Regions from separate parts of the Cellulomonas sp. GbtcB1 genome, predicted to be linked through region 1. Evidence: riboswitches for the same ligand, from Rfam matches in the RefSeq annotation. Region 1 holds a riboswitch; the other holds the start of a gene.
What was found. Region 1 has a riboswitch for S-adenosylmethionine ahead of KVT14_RS01165 (LLM class flavin-dependent oxidoreductase). Riboswitches for the same ligand answer to the same signal wherever they lie in the genome.

Region 1 (7,347 bases):
CGCGCGCCGGGTCGGGTGGGATCAGCGGACCTTGTCGAGGAACGCGCGGGTGCGCGGGTGCGCGGGGCTGCCGAGCACCTGGGCCGCGGGGCCCCGCTCGACCACGACGCCGTCGTCCATGAACACGACGGTGTCGGCGACGTCGCGGGCGAACGCGACCTCGTGGGTGACGACCACGAGCGTCGTGCCGTCGTGGGCGAGGTCCCGGATCACGCCGAGCACCTCCCCCACGAGCTCGGGGTCGAGCGCGGACGTCGGCTCGTCGAACAGCAGCAGCGCGGGCTTCACCGCGAGCGCGCGGGCGATGGCCACGCGCTGCTGCTGGCCGCCGGACAGCTGGCGGGGGCGGGCGTCGGCCTTGTCGGCCAGCCCGACCCGGGCCAGCAGGGCGCGGGCCTCGGCCTCCACCTCGGCCCGCGGGCGGCGCTGGGCCGAGACGGGCGCCTCGACGACGTTCTCCAGGGCGGTCAGGTGCGGGAACAGGTGGAAGTTCTGGAACACGAACCCGATCCGGGTGCGCTGCCGCAGCACGTCGCGCTCGGTGAGCTCGCGCAGCACCTCGCGGCGGCGCGGGCCCCAGCCGGCGCGGCGCCGGGCGTACCCGATGACCTCGCCGTCCAGGGCGACGAACCCGTGGTCGGGGCGCTCCAGGTGGTTGACCAGCCGGAGCAGGGTCGACTTGCCGGAGCCCGACGGGCCGAGGATCACGGTCACCTCGCCGGGGCGGACCTCCAGGTCGACGCCGCGGAGGACCTCGAGGGTGCCGTAGGACTTGGACAGGCCCTGCACCCGGAGGTGGCCGCCGGCGGGGGCCGGTGGTGCGGCGGGGGTCGTGGCGGCGGCGGGGGCCGCGGCGGGGGCGTGCAGCACGCTGGTCATCGGGTGCCTCCGGTGCGCTCGGTGGTGCGGGCGGCGGTGCGGGGTGCGGTGCGGGTGAGGTGGCCGCGGCGGGCGCCGGCCAGGAACGTGGGCGGCAGGTCCGCGGGCAGCGGGCGGCCGGCGACGCGCGCCGCGGCGACCGCGAGCGTCCAGCGCAGCCGCTGCAGCGGGGTCGGGGGGAGCGTGCGGAGCGCGCCGCGGGCGTAGTACCGCTCGAGGTAGTACTGCGCGACGGTCAGGACCGTGGTGGTGAGCAGGTACCAGATCGCCGCGACGAGCAGCAGCGGGACCACCCGCTGGTTCCGGCCGTAGATGACGCCGACGGTGTAGAACAGCTCGCCGTACGCCAGCACGTAGACGACCGACGTGCCCTTGAGCAGGCCGATGATCTCGTTCACCGACGTCGGGACGATGGTGCGCATGGCCTGCGGGAGCACGATCCGCCACTGCTGCCGGCCCCGCGGGATGCCGAGCGCCGCGGCGGCCTCGTGCTGGCCCTGGTCGACGCCGAGGATCCCGGCGCGGACGATCTCGGCGGAGTACGCCGCCTGCGACAGCCCGAGACCCAGGACCGCGGCGCCGAACTTGTCGACGACGTCGAGCGTGTCGAACTGCAGCCACTCCGGCCCGAACGGGATGCCGAGCGAGAGCTGCGGGTACAGGTAGGCGAGGTTGTACCAGAGCAGGAGCTGCAGGATCAGCGGCACGGACCGGAACACCCACGAGTACGCCCAGGACACCGACTGCAGCAGCGGCGACCGGGACAGCCGCATCAGCGCGAGCACCGTGCCGAGCCCGAAGCCGATCACGGCGGCGACGGCGGTCAGCCGGACGGTGGCCCACACGCCCTCCAGCACGGACGGCCAGGTCAGGTACTGCGCGACGACGTCCCACTCCCACTGCGGGTTGGTGAGCAGCGAGCTGAGCACCATCGCGAGCAGGACGGCCACGCCGGCGGTGGCGACCCAGCGGCCGGGGTGCCGCGCGGGCAGCACGGGCAGGTCGGCGAGGACCTCGGGGCGGTCGACGTCGAGGGCGGCCGGCGGCGCGCCGGGCCCGGCCGCGGGGGCCGTGGTCGCGGCGCTCACCGGGCGAGCCACTTCTCGAACGCGTGCGGGACGAGGTCGCCCGGGTACGCGGCGGGCTCGAACAGCGGGGTGTACCCGGCCGCCAGGTACAGGCCGACCGCCTCCGGCTGCTTCGGGCCGGTCGTCAGGTAGACCCGGGGGTAGCCGGCCGCGGCGGCGCGCGCCTCCAGCGCGGCGAGCACGACCCGGGCCAGCCCGCGGCGGCGGTGCGCCTCGTGGGTCCAGATCCGCTTGAGCTCCGCGGTCGGCACCGCGGGCGCTCCCTCGGCGTCCCGGGCGCCCGGGTCGGCGAGCCGGGCGGCGTCGCCGTGCTCCGGCTCCCACCGGCGGCGGAACGCCCCGCCCGCCACCGGCTCGCCGTCCTCCAGCACGAGCACGAGGGCGCCGTGCGGCGGGGCGAACTCCTCGACGCCGTAGTGCTCCAGCTCGTCGCGGAGCTCGGCGGGGGTGAGCAGGCCGGTGTACCGGGTGCTGTACTCGTGCGCCAGGCCGTCGAGCAGCGGCCCGACCAGCGGATCGTGCAGCCGGGCGTCGCGCACGGCGAGCCGCGCGGGGTCGAGCGGGCCCGGGTCGAGCGGGGCGGGGTCGATCGAGGCGGCGTCGAGCCGGGCGGGGTCGATCGAGGCGGCGTCGAGCCGGGCCGGGTCGAACGGGGCCGGGTCGAGCCGGGCCCGGCCGATCGCGGCGGGGTCGAGCCGGGCAGGGTCCGGCGCGGCCGCGTGGGACGCGCGTGCCCGCAGCGGGGTCGTGGTCATCGGGTCACCTCTCGGTGGGTGCGGGGTGCGGGGTGCGGGGTGCGGTGGCGGGCGCCGTCAGGGGCGGGGCCGTCAGGTGAGGGCGAACGGCGCGGCGGACCAGGGGCCCTCCGCGAGGGCGAGCCGGTCGGCACGGGCGTCGGTACGCCCGTCGGCCCGTCCGTCGCCGCGGGCGGCCGACGCGCGGCGGCGGACCACCGCCGGTTCCCGGTCGCCGGGCTCGTCGCCGTCGCCGGGCCGCAGCCGGAACGCGCCCGCCTGCTGCAGCGCGGGAACCGTCCGCTCGACGAGCGCCGCCAGGTCCGCCTCCACCGAGGTCGGGAGCGCGACGAACCCGTCGACCGCGCCGTCGCGGACGGCGTCGGCGAGCACGGTCGCCAGGTCGGCCCCGGTGCCCGCGACGACCGCGCCGGCGACGCCGATGTCCGGCCGGTCGACGGAGCGCACCAGGTCCAGCCGCGCGAGGGCGGACTCCCGGTCGTCGGCGAGGGCGACGTCGACGTCGAGCAGGACGCGCACCGCGTCGGCGGGCCGGCCCGCGGCCACGGCGGCGGCGCGCACCCGGGACCGGGCCGCGGCGGCGGCCTCCAGGTCCGGCGCCGTGAGCCGGGCGACGTCGGCGTACCGGCCCGCGAGCGCCTCGGCGGCCGGGCCCGCGACGGGCACCACCACGAGCGGGCGCTCCGCGGGGGCGGTGCCGTCCCCGTCGCCACCGCGAGCGGTGCTGCGAGCGGCCGACCGGCCACGGACCGCGAACCGGATGCCGTCGTGGTCGACGCGGAACCGGCCGTCCCCGCCGCGGCGCACCGCGCCGGGCTCCCCCGCGGCCCAGGCGGCGAGGACGGCGTCCAGGGCGGCGGCCGCGCGGTCCGCCCACCGGCGCTCGGCAGCGGCAGCGGCAGCAGCGTCTGCGGGAGCCCCACCGGCAACGTCTGCGGCGGCGGCTCCCGCGGCAGCGACTGCGGCAGCGGCAGAGCCCGCGGGAGCAGCAACGCGAGAGGCGGACCCGGCCCCGAGGGCCCCCGGCTCGGCGAGGTCGGCGCGGCCGCCGGTCGCCCCCGGGCCGGACAGCTGCCAGCCCGCCGCACCTCCCGCCGCGTTCTGCACCCCGCGGACGCCACCCGCGAGGTGGCCCGGCTCGACCTGGTCGTGCGGGACGCCCGCCACCAGCGCGGCGGTCCGGACCAGCGGGGCGACCCGCGCCGCGGCGACGGCGGCGTCGAGCCGGCCGGGCACCTGCCGACGCCCGGGGTGCAGCAGCAGGGCGTCGCCGAGCACCACGAGGTCGAGCAGGCCGCGATCGGCGCGGTGCACCAGGCGGGCGAGCCGCTCGCCGTCGAACGCGCGGGCGGCGACGGCGCCGTGGGCGCCGACCGCGCCGGGCCGGGCGCCGGCGGCGGTCAGGTCGACGCCGAGCAGCGCGCGGCGGCCGGCGCTGGGGGACGAGAAGGGCATGACGGCTCCGTTCGGGGGCGGGTGGTGAGGCGGTCGCGGGCGCGCCGGGGCGCGCCACGGCGACGCGCGGGCGGCGGATCGACGAGCGGGCAGGCGCCCCGGCTCGCCGAGATCGGACCCCCGCGCCGAGATCGGACCGTGGAAGGTCCTATCTCGACCCGCGCGTCCTCTCTCGGCGCGGGTCGGCGCGGACCGAGACGAGCCGGCGCGGGCCGGGCGGCCCGCTCGCGCGGATCGGTCAGGTCGGCGCGGTGGGCGTCCCGAGACGTGACCGGGCACGGCGCGGGCGCCGCGGGGCCGGGCTCAGGCGCCGCGCGGGGCCGGGGTCACGCGCCCCGGGCGGGGCGCCTGGCCGGGGGCTGCGCCGTCAGCGGCGACAGCGACAGCGGCCGCCGGGCGCGGCGGCGGCGGTCGGCAGGGCGGGTGCCGAGGGCGCCCACGGCGCCTGCACGGTCCGGCTCATGCGTTCTCCTCGTGTGCCCCCGCCCGGTCGGGCGGGTCCGCGTGTTGTCCGTCGCCGGCGGCGGCGGACCTGGTCCTCACCCGGGGCACCCACCCGCGCGGGGGGTTGCCGTCCGACCAGCCGGGGCTTCGCGTCGGAGCTCATGACCACCCGGCCCGTCCCGGGGCCCGCCCTGCGGCGCACCCCGGTGGCGAACCGGTGCCCGGAACCTACGAACCGGACCCGGGGGCGTCAACGGCCGGGCCGCCGCGTCTCGCATGCCGGAGCGATGTCACAGGACCAAGGTCCCAGGCGTTCGCACGGTCCCGGATCGTGAGAACTCGCCACCCGCCGGCGCCGGCGGACCCGGAGCGGTGCTAGACCTCCGCCCCGAGGTCACGAGTCCCAGCGCCAAGCCCCGGCTGGCTGGGCAGCAACCCCACGTCACGGCGGGGTGCTCCGGGAGATGACCTGGCCGTCGGCCGGCACGCGCCGCTCCGCCGCACGGCAACCGTGATCGACCCCCTTTGCGAGGCCACCATGTCGTCCCCGTCCGTCGTCGCCGTCTCCGGGAACCCGCGCGCCGGGTCCCGCACCCTGGGCGCCGCGCGCGCCGCCGCCGAGCGCCTGGCCGCGCTCACGTCGGCCGACCGCGCCACCCCCGCCGCCGTCGAGGTCGTCGACCTCGCGACGCTCGCCGGCGAGCTGCTCGCCCCGGCGCACCCCGCCGCCGACGCCGCGCTCGCGCGGGTGGCCGCCGCCGACGTCGCGGTCGTCGCGACCCCGGTCTACAAGGCGTCCTACACCGGCCTGCTCAAGGCGTTCCTCGACCTGTACGGCCCGGACGGGCTGGCCGGCGTCGTGGCCGTGCCGCTCGTGGTGTCCGGCAACCCGGCGCACGCGCTCGCCGGCGAGGTGCACCTGCGCCCCGTGCTCGTCGAGCTGGGCGCGGTCGTCCCCGCGCGCTCGCTGACCCTGACCGAGGCCCAGCTCGCCGACCTCGACCCCGCGCTGGACGCGTGGCTGGCCCGGGCCGCCGCGCCGCTCCGCCGGGCGCTCGGGCTCGCGCCGGCCGCCGAGCCCGCCGCGTCCGCCGCACCCGCCGTCGCGCTCGCCGGGGCGACCCGGTGACCGCCGAGCGCACGGACCTGGGCCCGCTCGAGCGGCTGCTCGCCGAGCAGGACGAGCCCCAGCTCGACCCGCAGCAGTTCAAGCGGGTGTTCCGCCGGCACCCCGCCGGGGTCGCCGTAGTCGCGCTGCGGCACGCCGGCCGACCGGTCGGGTTCACCGCGACCTCGGTCATCTCGGTGTCCGCGGCCCCGCCGCTGCTCGCGTTCTCGCTCGCCTCGACGTCGTCCTCCTGGCCCGCCGTGTCCGCGGCGCGCACGCTGGCCGTGAGCTTCCTCGCGGACCACCAGGACGACGTGTCCGCACGGTTCGCCACCAGCGGCCTGGACCGGTTCGCCGCCGGCGGCTGGTCCTCGCTCCCGACCGGCGAGCCCGTGATCGACGGCGCCGTCTCCTGGGTGCGCGCCCGCGTCGTCCAGCGCACGCCCGTCGGCGACTCGTACCTCGTGTCGCTGCGGGCGCTGTCCGCGGGCGGCCCGGACGACGCCGAGCCCGGCGACGGCGCCTCGCCGCTGGTCTACCACGACCGCACCTACCACCGGATCGGCACGCACACCGCCCTGTGACGCCGCGGCCCCGCCGCACCCGCCCCGATCCCGCCGCTCCCCCGACCCACCGGAGACCCCGTGACCGTCCCCCCGCTCCTCACCGGCCTCGACGTCGACGGCGCCGGCGCGCACCCGGCCGCCGCCGCGCTGTCCGGCCTCGCGCCCGCCGACCTCGTGTCGGGCGCCCGCCTGGCCCGCGCCGTCCGGCACGCCGAGCACGCCGGCCTGACCTTCGTCACCTTCGCCGACGCCGCCCTCGCCGCCGTCCCGGGCGACCCCACCGGGGCCCGCCTCGACGCGGTCACCCGCGCCGCGTTCGTCGCCCGCACGACCACGGCGATCGGCCTGGTGCCCGAGGTGCCGACCACCTACCCGGAGCCGTTCCACGTCGCGACGCAGCTCGCCTCGCTCGACCTGGCCGCGTCCGGCCGCGCGGGCTGGCTGGCCGCGGTGACCCCCGGCGACGCCGCCCCGGCGGCGTACGGTCGCGCGCCGGTCGCCGACCTCGGCCGCGAGGCCCGGGACGTCGTGCAGGTCGTCCGCGACCTGTGGGACTCCTGGGAGGACGACGCGGTGATCCGCGACGTCGGCACCGGCCGGTACGTCGACCGGGACCGGATCCACCCGGTGAACTTCGCCGGGGAGTCGTTCTCCGTCGTGGGCCCGCTCATCACGCCGCGGCCTCCGCAGGGCCAGCCCGTCGTCCTGGCGCGGGCCGGGGACGTCGCCGGTCCCGGCCGGGACGGCGAGCGCCTGGTGGACGTCGTGCTGGTCGGCGGTCCCGACGCCGCGGGCGCCCGGGCCGCGGCACGGGCTGCGGCAGACGCCGACCCCGGCGCGCGGGCGGTGGTGGAGGTGCAGGTGGTCCTCGACGCCGGCGGCCGCACGGCCGTGGACCGGCTCGCCGAGCTCGACGCCGCCGAGCCGTGGGCGCCGGGCACCGCGCTGCGCCACGTGGGCACGGCGGCCGGGCTGCGCGCCCTGCTGGCCGAGCTCGCGGACGACCCCGCCGTGGCCGGGGTCCGGCTGCTCGCCGCCGCGCTCGACGCCGA
Region 2 (7,347 bases), on a different contig from region 1:
ATCCTCGGGACGCCGCCCGATCCGTGGGTGCACAGCGCGAGAACCGGGTGGGAACCAGCGCCCCGACGGCGGCGGACCGGCCCGCGCCGGACGCGGAGCGCGCGCCGGTCGTGCACGTCGGAGCCCCGGCCTACGGCGTGCGGACCGTCGAGGCCCGGCCGGAGTCGGAGTCGGGGATCGCCGTGGCCGCCCGCACCGCCGACGCCATCCGGCTCGGCTTCTCCGTCGCGGTGCCCTCCGTCGGGGCGCTCGCCCGGGTGGCCGCCCTCGTCGAGGACGCCCTCGCCGAGGTCGGCCGCGACCGGTCCGCGGTCCGGGTGCTGCTCGACCTGGAGGTCGTGCTCGCCGGTGACGAGCGCACCGCCCGCCGCAAGCGGTCGCACCTGGAGTACCTCGACGCGCTCGCCGGCCTGTCGTGGGCGCCCGCCGACACCCGCGTCGTCACGACCGCGGACCGGCTCGTCGCCGAGGTCGGCGAGGTGGCCCGGCGCGCGGGCGTCGACGGCGTGGTCCTGCACCCCCTGGCCGGCGGCGCCGAGGTCGAGGCGGAGCTCCGCGCGCTGGTGGCCTGACCTCCGGCGCCCGACCCCGGCCGGCCCCGACGGTGGAAGGTTGTGACGGACACGCCGATGGCGTGTCCGTCACAACCTTCCACCGTGCAGCGGCACCGACACCGACCCAGGGCCCGGGCGAGGGCCCGACCCGGGAGGCCCGGCTCGGGGCCGTCGGCCGTCGGTCGTGACCGTGGCTGTCGGTACGGTGGGCTCCCATGACACGGGTGTGGCAATGGTCGGTCCTGGGCGTGCTGCTGCTGGCCGTGTGGCTGGTCGCGCTCACGGGGGCCGGCGACCCCGAGGTCCGTGCCGGGTTCCTCGGGTACGCGGTGCTGATCCTCCTGCTGGGCGCGGTGCCCGCCGCGCTGCTGGGCGGCCTGGTCGGCGCCGGGGTGCTGGCCGTCGCACGCCGCCTGCCGCCGGCCGGTGACCCCCGCCGCCCCCGCGCCCGGCTCGTCGCCGTCGCGGTCACGGGGGTGGGATCGACCCTCCTGGGCGCGGTCCTCGCCACCGGCGGAGTCGCGGTGGCGTTCGCGCCCGCGGTGCTCGGGTGGTCGGCGCTGCTCGTCGGCCTGCCGCTGACCCTCGCGGCGGCGACCGCCTGGGCGCGCTGGCGCCCGGAGCGGGACCGCCCCCGCCGTCCGGCGCCCGAGGGCACCTACCCCTGATTCCGGGGGTCCGACGTGCGAGGACGCCGGGGTTCCGCGACCCTCGGTCCCATGCTGAACGGCTGGCCGCTCGTCGTCATCGGCGTCGTCGCGGCGGTCGCCGGGCTGGCAGGGGTGCTCGGTCGCCTCGACCGCACGCGGTTCGCGCGGTACAGGCGCCACGGCGAGCCGACCCGGCGCCAGCACATGATCCTGCAGCGGCTCGGCGGGGGGATGTTCGTGCTGGTCGGTGTCGGTCTCGTGATCGCCGGAGTGAACGACCCCTGACGGCCGGGCCGCGTCCGTAGCCTCGGCGCGTGACGAGGCTCCGGCACTGGGCGCTGCTGGGCGTCGTCCTGCCGCTGTGGCTCGCGGTGGTGCGCGCCGCGGGGGTCCTGGGCTGGCACCTCGGCCTTGCGGACTGGCTCGTGCTCGTGGCCTTCTGGACGGCGATCACCCTGGTGCCGGTCCTGGTGCCCTGCCTCGCCGTCGCGCTGCTGGTCGGGGCCGGCGTGCTGGCCGTGGGCCGGCGTCTGCCGCCACCCGGGTCCCGGGCCCGTACGGTCGTCGTTGCGGCGGGCACGCTCGCGGTCGCCGCCGTGGCGACCGTCGGCGGGATGTGGCCCCAGGCGGTGTTCTCCGCGCCCCTCGACCTGGTGCCCGTCCCGCGGGTGCTCGCCGCCGCGGTGGCCGCCGGCGCGCCACTGGTGGTGGCGGCCGTCGTCGCGTGGCGGCGCAGCGACCGCATCACGCCGCTGCCGCCGCTGCCGAGCCCGTGGGAGGACGGCCCGGCGACGTGACCGCCGCCGGGCCGCCCCCGCCGTCAGCCGCCCAGCGTCCCGAGGGCCTGCTCCAGGTCGTCGGCCAGGTCGTCGACGTCCTCCAGCCCCACCGACAGCCGCACCGTCGACTCCGCGATGCCGACCGCAGCGCGCCCGTCGGGGCCGAGCTTGCGGTGCGTCGTCGTCGCCGGGTGCGTGACCAGCGACTTCGCGTCGCCGAGGTTGTTCGAGATGTCCACGACCCGCAGCGCGTCCAGCACGCCGAACGTCAGCGCCTTGGCCTCCGCGGGCGTCGACCCCTCCGGCACGCGCAGGTCGAGCGTCACCACCGTGCCGCCGCCGGACTGCTGCGCGAGCGCGAGGGCGTGCTGCGGGTGCGAGGGCAGGTACGGGTACCGGACCTGCGCGATCACCGGATGCCCCTCCAGCCGGGTCGCCAGCTCCAGCGCGGACGCCGTCTGGTGCCGGACCCGCAGCGACAGCGTCTCCAGGCCCTTGAGCAGCACCCACGCGTTGAACGCCGACAGCGACGGCCCGGTGTTCCGGATCAGCGTCTGCACCGGCCCGTGCACGAACGCGTCGGTGCCGAGGATGGCCCCGCCGAGCACCCGTCCCTGGCCGTCGATGTGCTTGGTCGCCGAGTACACGACCACGTCGGCGCCGAAGTCGAGCGGCCGGGACAGCACGGGCGTCGCGAACACGTTGTCCACGACGACGACCGCGCCCGCGGCGTGCGCGAGCCGGCTGACCGTGGCGATGTCGACCAGGTCCTGCATCGGGTTGGACGGCGTCTCGAAGAACACCACGTCCGCGGGCGTCGACAGGGCCTCCTCCCACTGCGCGGGCACGTGGCCGTCGACGTAGTCGGTGCGCACGCCCCACTTGGCGAGGATCTCGTCGAAGATCACCACCGACGACCCGAACAGCGCGCGCGCCGCGACCACCCGCGAGCCCGACCGGACGAGCGCGGCGAGCGCGGTGAACACCGCCGACATGCCGGACGCCGTGGCGTAGCAGGCCTCGGCGCCCTCGAGCAGCCGGAGCCGCTCCTCGAATGTCGACACCGTCGGGTTGCCGTACCGGGAGTACAGGAACCGGTCGGCCTCGCCCGCGAACGCCGCCTCGGCGTCGGCGGCGCGGGAGTAGACGTAGCCCTGCGTGAGGAACAGCGCCTCGGACGTCTCCTGGAACGGCGTGCGGACGTGGCCGCCGCGCACGGCGAGCGTGTCGGGGCGCAGGGACTCCCGGGGAAGCCGCTCGTCGTGCCAGTCCGCCGGTCCGGGAGCGGCGCTCACGCCTCCCGCCACGGCAGGCCGGCCGCGCGCCAGCCCTGGTGGCCCCGGCGGCCGTCGGGGCCGACGTCGCCCTCGAAGCCGGTGAGCACGTTGTACGCCGGGCCGAGGCCCGCGGCGGTCGCGGTGACCGCGGCGGCGACGGAGCGCACGCCCGACCGGCACAGGAACACCACGGGGCGCGGGTCGTCCGCGGTCACGCCGGCGGCGGCCAGACCGTCGAGGAACGCCGGGTTGGGCCGGCCGAACGCGTCGGTCCACTCGACGAACGCCGTGCGGCCCTCGCCGGCGTCGGCGGTGTCGGGGACGCCGATGGTCTGCCACTCGCCCTCGGTGCGGACGTCCACGAGGACGGCGCGCTCGTCGGTCAGCAGCAGGTCCCAGGCCTCCTGCGGGGTGAGGTCACCCGCGTACGGCGCGGTCACAGCGGGCGCACCGGGGTGCTCGGGGCGGCCGCGGCCGGCAGCACGACGGCCTGCGCGACGATCACGCGCTCCCCGTCGAAGGTGGCGGCGGGCCCGCCGTGCAGCTCGTAACCCTCGGCCAGGGCGGCGCTGACCCGCTCGCAGAACGAGCGGTCGTCGGGCCCCGTCAGCAGGCGGTAGCGCAGGCGGTCGTCGGTGTCGGTCATGCCTCTCCTCCATCGGATCTGGCGGAAGCACCCTCGGCCGGCCCCGGTGGGGGTCCGCGGGTTGCTGCGGCGTCGACGAGCCAGATCTCTCGGCCGCTCTGGATGGTGCGGCGATGCTACGCCATCGCCCGGACCAGGATGACCGCCCGGCCGCGCCCGGGTGAACCCGTGTCGCACCGTGGACCACGGTTGACACCTGCGCGCGGGCCGCCGCATCCTCGGACGAGGTCATGAGCGCCAGCGCGAAGCCCCGGCTCGCTGGCCGGCAACCCTCCCTCCGCGGCGGGGTGCCCCGGGTGACGACCTGGCCGTCCACCGACCGGTGGCCGGCAAGCGCGGGGTCGCCCGGTCGGCGACCGGGCCCCCACCGATCCGCTCGGGGGTAGTCCCATGTCCGTCACCGCCACCACCTCGTGTGCCGAGACCGCCCTGCTGCCCGTCGTCGGCGGGGACACGCGCGTCCCTCTGGTCGACGGCCGGTCCGTGCCGTACGCGAACCTCGACTACGCCGCCTCCGCGCCGGCGCTCGAGTCCGTCGCCGCCCGCGTCGTCGAGGTGCTGCCGCTCTACGCGTCGGTGCACCGCGGCGCCGGCTACCTGTCCCAGGTGTCGACGGCGCTGTACGAGGCGTCCCGCGCGACGGTCGCCCGGTTCGTGGGCGCGCGCCCCGACGACGTCGCGGTGATCACCCGGAACACCACCGACGCCCTGAACCTGCTGGCCGGCTGCGTCCCCGACGGCGGCCGGGTGCTCGTCCTGGACGTCGAGCACCACGCGAACCTGCTGCCCTGGGTGCGCTCGGTCCGGGGCTCCGGCCGCACAGCGACGATCCTGCCGTCGGCGTCGACCGTCGCCGAGACGCTGACGGCGCTGCGCACCGAGCTCGCCCGCCAGCCGTACGCGCTCGTCACGCTGACCGGGGCGTCGAACGTCACGGGCGAGGCGCTGCCGATCGCCTCGGTGGTCGCCCTCGCGCAGGAGGCCGGCGCCCGCGTCGCCGTCGACGGCGCGCAGCTCGTGCCGCACCGGGCGTTCTCGCTCGCGGCCAGCGGCGTCGACTACGTCGCCTTCTCCGGGCACAAGACCTACGCGCCGTTCGGCGCGGGCGCCCTGGTGGGCCGGCGCGACTGGCTCGACGCGGGCACGCCGTACCTGGCCGGCGGCGGCGCCGTCCGCGACGTGCGCACCGACAGGACGCTGTGGCAGCCGGCGCCCGCGCGGCACGAGGGCGGGTCGCCCAACGTGCTCGGCGCCGTCGCGCTGGCGGAGGCGTGCGACGCCCTGGACGCCCTGCCCGCCGGGGCGCTGGTCGAGCACGAGCGCGCGCTGCGCGAGCGCCTGGTCGACGGGCTGGCCGCGATCCCGGGGGCCCGGGTGCTGCGGCTGTGGTCCGACTCGACCGACCCGGTCGGCGTGGTCGCGTTCACGCTCGGCGACCACGACTCCGGCCTGGTGGCCGCCTACCTGTCCGCCGAGCACGGCATCGGCGTGCGGGACGGGCGGTTCTGCGCGCACCCGCTGCTGGCCCGGGTCGGGGTGACGGGCGGGGCGATCCGCGCCTCCGTCGGGGTCGGGACGACCACGGAGACGGTCGACCGGCTGCTCGCCGGGCTGCACGCGTACGTCACCGAGGGTCCTGCGGCGTCCTACGAGGTCGTCGACGGCTGCTGGACGGTGGCGGACGACACCCGGCCCCGGCCCGCCGTGACCGGCATCGACGCGATCGCGGCGACCGCCGCGGCGGCCTGCGGGCCGGCCGTCGAGGACTGAGAACCCGGCGCCGGGCGGCCCGCGCAGGGGGCGGGTCGTCCGGGGCCGCGGGGCGTCGTCAGCGGACGACGACCCCGAGGTGCGCCGCCAGCGCGCCCGCCAGGTCGAGCAGCTGCGCCTGGCTGATCGTCGCGCCCTTCAGGCCGGCGGTGCCGTCGATGCCGGCGAGCTCCGCGCCGCGCAGGTCGACGTCCTTCAGCTGCGCCCGGGTCAGGTCCAGCCGCCCGACCCGGCAGTCCTCCAGCCGGACCCGCGCCGCACGGACGCCCGCGAGGTCGAGGTCGCCGATGGTGCAGCCGACGAGGCGGACGTCCTGCAGCCGGGCGTCGCGCAGGTTGAGGTAGTCGATCTTGCCGCCCTCGACCGTGACCCGGTCCCAGGAGCCGCCGAACGCCTCGAGCGCGCCGAGCCGGCAGCCCTCGAGCGTGACGTCGCGCCACGTGCCCGAGCGGGCGCGGAGCATCCCCGCCCGGCACTCGGCGAGCGTGGTGTCGACGAGGTGGGCGTGGTCGAGCTCCGCCCCATCGAGGTCGCACCCCCGGAGCAGGCACTTGATGAACCGGGCGCTCTCCGCGTCGGCGCCGGCGAGGTCGAGGCCGTCGAGCAGGAGGCGGTCGTAGTCGCCCTCGGGCTCGACAGGGCCGGGGTACGGGTCGAGGAGGTCGGTGCGCGGGGCGGGCATGGGTCCAGCCTCGCACCCCGAACCCGGCTGTGGACGACGGTCGATCGGGGTCCCGGGGCCTCTAGCGTGGTCGGCATGGCGGCGGGAGCGGCGGTGACGCAGGCGGCGCCGGCGCTCGGGACGGCCGAGTGGCTGGCGGAGTTCCTGCTGTCCCCGGGGCCGGCGGCGCTGGCGGCCGTGCTTGCCGCGATGCTGGGTCTTGCCGCGGCGCAGGCACGGATCCGCGCCGACCGGGCAGCGGCTGTGGCGACGAGGAGGCACACCGCGTGGCTCGCGTCACGGGAACGCGAGGGCCAGGAGCGGGACCGTCGCCGGGCGCAGTGGTGGGAGTCGTACACCTGGGTGGTGGAGCGCCTGGACGGCACCGAGGACGAGGCCCTCGGCCCGGTGCCCAAGGCGCTGGCCGCGGCCGCAGACGACCCTGTGCGGTCGGCGCTCGCGACAGTAACGTGGGAGCAGATCACCGAGCCGGAGGGAGCGGGACGATGACCCCCGACCAGCAGCGGTCGAGCAGCGGCGGCCGCCGCCCGGTGAGCCCGGAGTTCGCCGCGGAGGCACGCGAGTACGTCCGGCGGCTGTCGGAGGGCGGCGACCTGTGGCAGCAGGCCGTGGACCGCGACCGCGAGCGACGCGAGCGGCTGGAGGAGGCGACCCGGCACGAGATGGAGATGGAGCGGTTCTGGACCGCCGAGTACGAGCGCCTCACCCGCGGCGGCCCGATCCGGCGGATGCTCCGCGCCCTGTTCACCTAGGCACCCCGCACCCGCCGGACCGCGCCGGCCTCACCCTCGCCCCCGCACCTCCGCCGTCAGGTGCGGCTTCCGGCGCTTCGCGTCCCACGCCGTCACCGACCACGCCGCGTCCCCCGTCGCCGCGACCCGTACCACCGGCGTCGACGGCAGCAGGACCGGCGACGCGAACTCCACGTCCCAGTCGTACGCCTCCCCGCGCCGGGCGCCGACCGCGGCGAGCGCCCGCGCGGCGGTGAG

Region 2: linked by a shared signal. The riboswitch ahead of KVT14_RS04390 (aminotransferase class V-fold PLP-dependent enzyme) and the one ahead of KVT14_RS01165 (LLM class flavin-dependent oxidoreductase) in region 1 are both predicted to bind S-adenosylmethionine.

Annotation. Positions count from the first base shown of each region.
Region 1 is NZ_JAGXJG010000001.1:253,610-260,956, forward strand. It holds gene KVT14_RS01150 (amino acid ABC transporter ATP-binding protein) at 22-879, opposite strand; gene KVT14_RS01155 (amino acid ABC transporter permease) at 876-1,967, opposite strand; gene KVT14_RS01160 (GNAT family N-acetyltransferase) at 1,964-2,722, opposite strand; gene KVT14_RS01165 (LLM class flavin-dependent oxidoreductase) at 2,795-4,177, opposite strand; SAM riboswitch class IV at 4,675-4,788, opposite strand; SAM riboswitch class IV at 5,014-5,117, shown strand; gene KVT14_RS01170 (NAD(P)H-dependent oxidoreductase) at 5,160-5,750, shown strand; gene KVT14_RS01175 (flavin reductase family protein) at 5,747-6,313, shown strand; gene KVT14_RS01180 (LLM class flavin-dependent oxidoreductase) at 6,374-7,347, shown strand, end outside.
Region 2 is NZ_JAGXJG010000007.1:60,713-68,059, forward strand. It holds gene KVT14_RS04355 (hypothetical protein) at 1-572, shown strand, start outside; gene KVT14_RS04360 (hypothetical protein) at 770-1,222, shown strand; gene KVT14_RS04365 (hypothetical protein) at 1,274-1,489, shown strand; gene KVT14_RS04370 (hypothetical protein) at 1,519-2,001, shown strand; gene KVT14_RS04375 (O-succinylhomoserine sulfhydrylase) at 2,025-3,278, opposite strand; gene KVT14_RS04380 (rhodanese-like domain-containing protein) at 3,275-3,700, opposite strand; gene KVT14_RS04385 (DUF1737 domain-containing protein) at 3,697-3,906, opposite strand; SAM riboswitch class I at 3,913-4,015, opposite strand; SAM riboswitch class IV at 4,133-4,248, shown strand; gene KVT14_RS04390 (aminotransferase class V-fold PLP-dependent enzyme) at 4,297-5,676, shown strand; gene KVT14_RS04395 (pentapeptide repeat-containing protein) at 5,735-6,358, opposite strand; gene KVT14_RS04400 (hypothetical protein) at 6,434-6,847, shown strand; gene KVT14_RS04405 (hypothetical protein) at 6,844-7,110, shown strand; gene KVT14_RS04410 (MaoC/PaaZ C-terminal domain-containing protein) at 7,141-7,347, opposite strand, start outside.